DNA from 3 places in the Paenibacillus sp. NPDC101420 genome. Region 3 is predicted to be linked to each of the others. Evidence: riboswitches for the same ligand, from Rfam matches in the RefSeq annotation. Region 3 holds a riboswitch; each other region holds the start of a gene.

Region 1 (3,265 bases), 130 kb from region 3:
TGACACGACTTTTTTGTATTGCAACGCTGATTATCGTTCCTTCTATGCCATTTATGGCACGGAATCTGAGACGGTAGGAAGTACGGATTACTTAAATAAATTGGATATCAGTTCGCAAGGCTATGTTGAATTTATCGAAAATATGTAATTAGATTTGAAGCAAAAAGCAGCATTTTCATTAATGGAAATGCTGCTTTTGTCATAAGTTGTCGTTAAATCGTAAAAGGTATGGTTATCTCTTGCGCGGCTGGAACGAAGTTTTTCTCTCCCCAAGTGCACATCATATCCAGCACCGGAATAAGCGATTGGCCCTTCTCGGTCAAGGAATACTCAACTTTAGGGGGAATCTGGGGGAATTCCTCGCGCCTGACGAGACAGTCGGTTTCCAGTTCTTTCAACATAACGCTTAATGTCTTAAAAGGTATTGTACCGATACCCCGTTGCAGTTCATTGAACCGCACGATCTTGTTTTCAGAGAGATAGTAGAGAATAGTCATTTTATATTTACCACTAATAATAGACAAGGTGTAGCCAAAGCTAGTGTCCTTCTGTTGAATGCCAGGCGGTATACAGATTTCATCACTCATGGGCTATTACCCTCCTTCAGAAAATATTCAACGAAAAGGCAAACGCCTGTTGTCGCTCCGTACTGAGGTCCCGACTTTATTATGTTTTACAACCTGCTATCAAGTCATCCTGTGAGAACGAATTCACTATATCATTTTGAAACAATTTGTTCAAAGCACTCGTGGCTAACTATCAATCGGTCGATTTTCTCTGTCGGCGAAGCGGGCCTCTTTGGTTGGAAATCAAAAGTGCCAAGCGGATAGCCTAAGCGACGAATTGAAGTTTTTAATGTAATTTTCATGTGAGCATCATCTTATTTTCAGGTTCAAGGTATATATTGAAGACACCAAACACCCCCCAGTGTTTTGTGGTATAAATCTCTCAGGTCTTGCCAACTCCCATGGTAAGGCCTATTTTTTTGTTCGCTAATTAAATGAGGGAGGGGGGGCAGCTTCTTCGCTACTTCACTTAATCTGATATTGCTCTTCATAGCTCTTAAAAGATGAAATATCCAGACCGAGATATCTGCGCATATGAATGGCAGCTTGGGCAGCGACGATGTCGTTTAACAGCAGCATTCGTTCATGGTATCCACGACATATAAATTTGGCTTCTATCCCCGTGTTAAGTCTGTTCTGCTCATAAACCTTGATTCCCCGTTTTCTCATCTCTGAACGAACATCTCTTAGATCTGTTGTAGCAACTGCTGCGGCTGTTTCAAGAACCTCCAGATAGGGGGTAGGTGTTCGTAAATGTGCAGAATAGAATGGCGGAGTCCCGTTCGAAAGCTGATAAAATCATCGGAAGCAATAAATAAGATTTGACCAGCATGTTGTCCCTGCTTTCAGCTCTATTCATGAATCTCATCACCTCTAATGGGAACGTATATTCGTATTCTACCCCGATATTCCAAAAATAATCAATGGTATTTCTAAACAGCTAGTCCAATGTGATTGAATTCACAACTAAATTAGAAAGAATAAAATATATTAAAATTGTAATAATAAAAAATAATGCTTCAGACTTATATAAAGGGAGAATTAGGATGAAAGAGGAAGGAAGTCTCCACCGTGGAATGGTATTTGGTTTGATTCTAAGTATTTCATTATGGATATCGATATTAGGTTGGATAAAGTTACTTTAAAATTGAAGGAAAACCTTTGTGTGAAGCGCCTTTAGGCGCTTTTTTTGTGCTTGCTTACGCGTATGGATATCAAAAGGAATTGATTGACAATTGTGGGGATGGAGCGCTAAACTATTATTAGTTCAAAAGTATTAAAAGTCATAGACGATTATTTAATAGGATGCTTAAAATGCTAGTTCTAATCCGCAAGTCAATACATATATTATCATGATAATAGCAAACCGCCTGAAAGGGTGGGACGCAAAGTCCAGGAGTCTAAAGTGTCTTAAATGCGCTATGACCGTCCGACTGCCATGAGAAGGGAATTCCACTTCTTTTTTGGCGGTCTTTTTTGTTGTTAGGTCCTTTAGAGTTTCTGGTAATTATTCTGATTAAATATAAATCATAGTTTTAGGAGGTGTGCTTTTTGAAAAGAAGAATGAAACCGCTGCTTGCACTAGTATTAGCGGGGATTTTGACAGTAGGTAGTGGTCTTTCTGGAGGTCATTTGGTAAATGCGGCTGGGGAGGTGCTTCCCTATACTCCTACACCTGTGTTAGGTATTGCAGGGAATTTTAATACTTTTATTTTTGGGGATTTCAAACAATCTAATGATCAGGTTCATGGGCGCCTTGCGGCCAAAGGTAATATTACTTTGCAGAATTACGGCGTATCCAAGGATAATCCAGGTGGAGATGTTCTTATCGCTGGTAATGACATCAGTTTTACTAATGGGACTGTTCATGGAGCATCCGTTTATGGTGGTGTTTTTTCCAGCAACGGTGTAGATCTTAAAGAACCAGCGAGAAAAGGGACTCCTATTGATTTTGATGCTGAAGAGCAATTTCTTATTGGACGTTCTAATGAATTCTCTTCGCTTGCTACAATAGGAACTTTCAAAAAGGAATATGGGAAAATAACGATTGATGCTTCGGAACCATTTAACGTTCTTAATCTTAGTGCTGCCGATTTCGCTGGTGCTAATGGCTTACAGTTTAATATTGCAAATAGCGCCACAGTTATCATTAACGTTAGCGGAAGTTCAGTTAACATTCCAAGCTTTCAAATCTGGGGAGGTAGCCCTAACAAGGTATTATTTAATTTTTATGAAGCTAGCACTGTTGACATTGGAAGTTTAACAATAGAAGGAACTATCCTAGCTCCGCTTGCAAAAGTAACTTATAATTCCGGTGAACTGCATGGGACGCTGATTGCAAAGGGATTTGCTGGTGGAGTGCAGATGCATTGGTATCCATATGGAGGGGAAGAACCACCTCCGACACCAACGCCGACCGTGACGCCAACACCAACGCCGACCGTGACGCCAACACCGACGCCGACCGTGACGCCAACACCAACGCCAACCGTGACACCAACACCGACGCCGACCGTGACACCAACACCAACGCCAACGCCGACCGTGACGCCTACGCCGTGCGTGACACCGACACCGAAGCCAACACCAACGCCGAAGCCAACACACACACCAAAGCCAACACCGACACCGAAGCCGACACACACACCAAAGCCAACACACACACCAAAACCAACACCAACGCCGACCGTGACGCCAAC
Region 2 (3,265 bases), on a different contig from region 3:
TTAGGCAACATTATTTTGGGTATTGTTCTAATCGTAGTTCTTGCTGCTCTAACTTTCCCCGTGGCCCGCTTTATCGAGAGAACGCTTACATCTTCTTTTGATGACATCGCGAATGTATCTCATAGTATTTCAAAAGGGGATTTTACTAGTAGAGCCGATGAGAACGGGTCTATGGGGGACGTAAGTCGTTCCTTTAATACTATGATTGACAAGCTCAAGAAGATTTTGACAGAAGCATCACAAATCACTCGTCAAGTTATGGATGCAAGCCGTGGAATCGAAGATAAGAATCAGAATTTGAAAATTGTCATGGCACAGGTAGCCTCTTCGTCTAACGAGCTAGCTCTTGGTGCAAATGAAATATCTACGGATATCGCTGAAATGACAGAATCCATTAAAGATATTGAGAATAAAGTATCCAATTATACGAACTCAACGAAAGAAATGAACAGACGTTCAATACATACATTAGAACTAGTTGAACAAGGACGGCAGTCCGTTGATACTCAAGCTGAAGGCATGCGCAAAAACATCCAGGCTACTCAAAAAGTAGCTGATACTATCGAAGCCCTGTCTCATAATGCTCGCGGAATTACGATGATTACAAAAACCATCACAGAGATCGCTGAGCAGACCAACCTCTTATCGCTGAATGCCTCCATCGAAGCAGCACGCGCCGGGGAGCATGGTCGAGGATTTGCTGTAGTCGCACAGGAGGTTCGTAAACTTGCCGAAGAATCAACGGCTTCAACGAAGGAAGTCTTTGGCTTAGTTCGGAGCATCGAAACTGATATCAAACAAGCGATTGACAATATCGCTATCAACGAAGAAGTCGTACAGGTACAGAATGAGATGATCACTCAATCTGCTCATATCTTTGCTCAAATTGTGCAAAGTGTGCAGTATATTACCGAGCAAATCTCTTCCTTCTCTGCTGAAAGTGATCTGATGTTGGAAAGTGCCTTGAAAATCTCAAGTGCAATAGAGAATATCTCTGCAATCACACAGCAAACCGCTGCCGGCACCGAGGAAGTATCCGCCGCTATGAATGAACAAATTAATGCCCTGCAGTCCGTCGCTGAAGAAACTGAGAAAATGACACAGGCTGTGTTTAATCTACAGAAGACTATCCATATTTTCAAGTTTTAAGTCACTTGCAAATCATATAAACAAGACCAAAAACTCCTCCTAAGTTTTGACTTAGGGGGAGTTTTTTTATATCTATTATTTCATAGGTTGGACAAGACTTTCGTCAAAATTCGAGTTAATTTGCGAAAATATATTGACAAAGGTACTCTAGGAATATATTGTAAAGGAAAATTCTTCTTATAAATTTTAAAATTAATATTGGCAAAATCTTCGAAAGAGGATGACGCAAAACCATGGATCTACAGCCTCATTTTTAATCAGAGGCCATGACTGCCAGGTTGCAGAAAACCAAGACGACTGAACAATTGTTCAGTCTCTATGGCGATTTATGCCACCAACCTGTGCCCTAATTCAGAGCACAGGTTTTCTAATGTTTGATTTTAAAATAACAATCAACTTGTGAGGTGTATTTTTTGAAGACAGTCGCAGATTACATGTCGGAAGCACTACGGAACCTAGGAGTTACCCATTCCTTTGGTATTATTGGGAAATCCATTTGTCCTATTGTTCTTAAAATGGTAGATTACGGTATTGAATTTATTCCTGGGAGACATGAGTCCAGTTCCGGCTTCGAAGCAGCCGGGTATGCGCTTAAAACTGGAAAACTAGGTGTAGCTTTTGGTACTTCAGGTCCTGGTGGAACAAACCTATTAACTGCAGCAGCACATGCTAAGGCTAACAACCTACCTGTCCTATTTATTACTGGCCATCAATCTATTAAAGAGCTTGGAATTCCCCAATGTCAGGACTCTACTTCTTTTCTAGCTGATTTAGCTGATATGTTTAGACCTGCCACCTTATATAGCAAGCTTATTGAACGTGGAGATCACTTTAACACAATCTTTAATCATGCCATATCCATTGCTTTGAGCGGTAATCGTGGTCCAGTTCACCTTTGTATTCCCTTTGATGTACAAACGGAATTGCTAGAGGAATGTAATATTGTAATCCCTGAACGCGAATCACTGGTTAGCCATGCTAATATCGACCGTGTACTTGATGCTATAAATAGCTCTAAGAATCCAATAATTATCGCGGGTAAAGGCGTTAACCGCTCAGGAGCACATAGTGAGCTAATTCAATTAGCGGAAACATTTAATATTCCTGTAGTTACATCTCCAGGTGGTAAAGGGGCTATAGCTTGGGATCATCCACTCTATCACGGTCCAATTGGAGTAGGCGGTTGTACCCATGGGGATGACTTGCTGAATCAAAGTGATCTATTTATCGTTCTCGGGTCACGTTTAAGTGATATGACTATTTGTAATCTTAAAAGGGAAAATCATCCTGCAACATTAATTCAGTTTGATAGCGATCCGACTTTTGTCGGAAAAATATTGTTCTCTAAAACGATTCCAGTGACTGGAGATCTACGCGACAATCTAGTTTACTATCTCAATAATATTGACACGAACAACATCACAAAACGCGAAGCACCGACAAATTCCGATTATACCGAAGAGCCTCCGATTTTACCAAACCTTTCACTTGCATCGGTCTTGAGTACGATGAGTGATTTGATTCCTTATAACAGCACAGTCTTTGTTGATGATGGAAGTCACGGTTTCCATGCTGCGAAATGGTACAAGGTTAAGAAACCGGGCAGTTTTGTTTTCGATGCTTACTTTGCTTGTATGGGTAATTCCATCGGGATGGCGATTGGTGCAAAGGTTGCTGCTCCAGAAGAAACGATCTTCTGCATTACAGGAGACGGCTGCTTTATGATGCTAGGCGCAGAGATTAACGCTGCTGTCTGCAAGGATATTCCTGTCATATTCATTGTTGTGAATAATAAACAGCTAGATATGGCTCTAAAAGGTATGGAAAAAACTACAGGACGTATTGACGGAACTATCTACGAAGTCCCTATGGATGCTGTGAAATTCGCAGAATCACTAGGCGCTAAGGGTTACAAATGTGAGACAGCGGAGGAGTTCGAAACAGCCATCAAGGACGCTGTTGCCATCAACCGTGTTGCCGTCATTGAACTGCTAACAGACCGTGATGAGGTCCCTCCGACTGCTCACCGTACTTTGAACCTAAATTAGGAGGTCACTTATGAAAGACAATGTAAACAGTGGTCTGAACCACTTCACGAATCTCTCTGGAGACTACG
Region 3 (3,265 bases):
TGTGCAAGAACGTTGAGGCGACCACGATGCGCCATGCCCATCAGAATATGCTCTGCGCCGTCATGCGCAGCAGCGCGTACGATTTCATCCAGCATCGGTACGAGTGCGTCATTGCCTTCCAAGCTGAAACGCTTCTGACCCACAAAGGTTTTGTGAAGGAAGGTTTCAAATTGCTCTACTTGGATCAGGCGGTTTAGCAGCTCTTTACGTTCTGCATTATTTAAAGGCGCTGGTGAGCTTGTGGATTCTGCCTGTCTGTTCAACCATTTCAGTTCTTGTTCTTCATGCACATGCCCGAATTCATAGGCGATTGTCTTGGTGTAAGCCTGACGCATACGCTGAACTGCATCCCATCCGGTATGCACATCATTCGGCGCATTCTCCCAAATGAGCGTGGCAGGTAGTGCGAGCAGATCCTCACGAGTCAGCTCATAGGTTTCGAGTTCAAGATATTTAGCCATGGGATTGTGATCGCGCTCAAGCGGATCAATATCAGCGGCCATATGGCCATATATACGAATATTAGCGATTAGCTTGGAAGCTCTTACTGCCTTTCTAAGCCATTCGGTGTCTCCCGAAATGCGAGGCTGTGGAGCCGGTTCGCTATCCGGTGTTAGGGGTGGGGGACCCGAATTTGTAAAAAGCTCGCGATAATTATTCTCTACGGTGGAAGGATCTTTCACAAACTGTTCATATCTTTCTTGAATGTAGCCTAAATTGGGTCCGTAATACTTACTCCAAATGGATTCGTTATAGGGCTCTTTGGCTGCCATGAATACATCCTCCTTAACGGATGAACTCCATACGTGACATTTTGTGTCAACGCTTACTGGAGCTGTGATGATTGCGGTTTCATTTCTCATCTTATTGTGCTACTTTCCACACGTGTAATCAATTCATTCTTTCGTCCAATACGTTCGCAAAATGGTATGGGTTAGCTTGTTCTAATGAAAAGAACGCTGTTTCTTCTCATTACCCATTCCTAAGGCCCACTAAAATGATTCTAATATCCTTATTTTTAACTAATAGGGAAGGAAGTATCATTATATTGGCTTAATTAATTTTATGAATGGGACGAGTATCGTGTTAATAGGACAAGATATCGCACAAAAGCGCTTCTATTTTTTGTTTTTTAATGGAAAAACTAATCAGAAATCGACACACTTTTCCACTTTAGTATAGTATAATGTTATTGCAGTTAGCGATTTTCATATATTTCAAAGTAGATCCTTTCGTGTAAAGGGTCCAGTAAAAGGTAAACCTGCCGAAAGACAGGGGCACAAAGTCGCGGGTCTAAGGTAGAAATACTATGACAGCCGGATTGCCTGGGGACGTAAAATCTTAGGAGGAGATTTTTTGGACAAGTCCAACCAGGGAAGCAACAGAGAACAGCAGGTCATTGATCTAGACGTTGAGTGGGTACATTTATTATTAGCAGCTAAGAAGGCTGGCATAAAGGCAGATGAAATTCGTCGATTCTTTCATGAGAAGACTGTGCAAGCCGTGCAGTAATACATTTAGTGCGTTATATTTTGAAAAAGGGCCCAGCAATAACTCGCTGGGCCCTTTTTCGGTATATAAGAAAGTATACAAGATAAATAGTCCTTATATTTTACTAGAATATAAAACGCCTTCGCGGTCCATGTTAGGAGGGCGAGGGCGCTTATGTTTAATAGTATGAGTAGAAGAGGATCTTATCAGGTCAGGTGGAATATTAATCCTTCTGATCAAGGCGCCATTTCTGGTAGTCCAGAAACTCCTTGAATTCGCGTTTGCTTATGCCTGAGGCCATAGCTTCCTGCACCAATCGGAACCATTCCGAATCTAAAGGTGACTCCTCAGCATCATTAGGTTCTCCATAGAGCAAAGCGTGGATGGATACCTGAAGCGCATCGGCGATCTTTTCGATAAACTGGATTGAAGGATTGGATTGGATGTTTCTCTCCACATTGCTAAGATACGACTTAGCAACATCCGCTCTGTCCGCAAGCTCAGATAGGGACAATCCCTTTTCTAGGCGGAGATGCTGGATACGTTGGCCCATATTTTGTGACACTATGCTGACGCCCCTCCGTAATTTTTGTTATTAGTATAGCAAATATCATTAAATTCGACAAAGTTTATTGTAAAGAGAAGAGCAGCATCTACTTATCCGCTTTCCGGAATCAGGATCTGCTGCTCTTCGAGTATTATATTAAATTATTCTATTAATCTTAGTAATCTTTTTTAGCACCTTGTTTAGCTACGAAATCCCATGTCAGGGTTATGCTATCGCCTTGGAAAATATTTTGATCTTGGTTATTTTCCACAAATTCGAATTGGACGGAGAAGCTGTCATTGGTGCCGGCTTTAATACCAGATGCTTCGGTGAAGAGTTGATCCCAACCAGTATTTTTTACGAGATCCGGATGTTGAGATTTTAAATCAGCAAGCGTAGTTTGATAGACTACATCTTCTGGAGAAACTACGGTTCCTTTATCGTTATTTCTAAGGAATTTGACCTTAATGAATTGGGCTAAATCCAGGTAGTTGTCACCTTTAGCATCCGTAATTTGAGTGGAAGTGTTCAGAATAATAGATCCGATATCGAGCGAACCATCGTTTTTCAATTTGAAGGATTTGGTTACAGTATCACCTGGTTTTAGGTTTGGAATATTTACGATAACTGAAGGGTCGGAGTTCAAATCGAGTGTACCTGCAGCAAATGTAGCAGTGCTTTGTGCAGTGTCACTAAAGTAAGCGAAGGTTCCTCCACCAATCAATGATAAACCCAGTGCTGCTGATGCTACGCCAAGACCCAATGTTTTTTTGATACCCATAATTAAAATTCCTCCTCGGTTTTGTGGTTTTTTTTATAAAAGTTATATATTGTAACTTCCGGTTCGTAAGCGGAAGCGGACAATCAACGAATTACTGTATTTCAGTTGGGGGTGGAGAGGCGGGCAGTATAGCAGCATTTTTCTTTTCGAGTGCAGCTACAGCCTTCCATGACGAATACAGAGCATAGAGCAGGAGCATCAAGCCTGGTACGATCATGAGCATGACACTTCCAGCTTTGGAAACTGCGAAATTCATAGCGTAACCTACGTAAGGTACGGTGACCCCGGTATACTCAGCTACAACATTCGTGGAACTGGTAGGGTTCATATCAGGCGCATCATTGTTATCGCCTTTCGTGCGATACATGGCTTCACCAGTAGCGTTGTTCATTGTTGCTTCTACAACACGGTGAGTAATGAGCAGGTTTTCTTCATTTCTAAAGGTG

The links. Region 3 has a riboswitch for cyclic di-GMP ahead of ACQKMP_RS19050 (anti-repressor SinI family protein). Riboswitches for the same ligand answer to the same signal wherever they lie in the genome.
Region 1: linked by a shared signal. The riboswitch ahead of ACQKMP_RS19620 (choice-of-anchor A family protein) and the one ahead of ACQKMP_RS19050 (anti-repressor SinI family protein) in region 3 are both predicted to bind cyclic di-GMP.
Region 2: linked by a shared signal. The riboswitch ahead of ACQKMP_RS10780 (thiamine pyrophosphate-binding protein) and the one ahead of ACQKMP_RS19050 (anti-repressor SinI family protein) in region 3 are both predicted to bind cyclic di-GMP.

The regions. Positions count from the first base shown of each region.
Region 1 covers NZ_JBNNSE010000004.1:389,650-392,914, forward strand. Annotated here, with positions in the region: gene ACQKMP_RS19605 (NAD(P)H-dependent oxidoreductase) at 1-148, shown strand, start outside; gene ACQKMP_RS19610 (winged helix-turn-helix transcriptional regulator) at 213-587, opposite strand; gene ACQKMP_RS19615 (hypothetical protein) at 1,032-1,235, opposite strand; cyclic di-GMP riboswitch class I at 1,917-2,007, shown strand; partial or broken gene ACQKMP_RS19620 (choice-of-anchor A family protein) at 2,118-3,265, shown strand, end outside.
Region 2 covers NZ_JBNNSE010000002.1:445,172-448,436, reverse strand. Annotated here, with positions in the region: gene ACQKMP_RS10785 (methyl-accepting chemotaxis protein) at 1-1,149, shown strand, start outside; cyclic di-GMP riboswitch class I at 1,340-1,435, shown strand; gene ACQKMP_RS10780 (thiamine pyrophosphate-binding protein) at 1,554-3,197, shown strand; gene ACQKMP_RS10775 (carboxymuconolactone decarboxylase family protein) at 3,208-3,265, shown strand, end outside.
Region 3 covers NZ_JBNNSE010000004.1:261,460-264,724, forward strand. Annotated here, with positions in the region: gene ACQKMP_RS19045 (2-oxoglutarate dehydrogenase E1 component) at 1-773, opposite strand, end outside; cyclic di-GMP riboswitch class I at 1,245-1,329, shown strand; gene ACQKMP_RS19050 (anti-repressor SinI family protein) at 1,357-1,512, shown strand; gene ACQKMP_RS19055 (helix-turn-helix domain-containing protein) at 1,715-2,044, opposite strand; gene ACQKMP_RS19060 (TasA family protein) at 2,214-2,819, opposite strand; gene sipW (signal peptidase I SipW) at 2,911-3,265, opposite strand, start outside.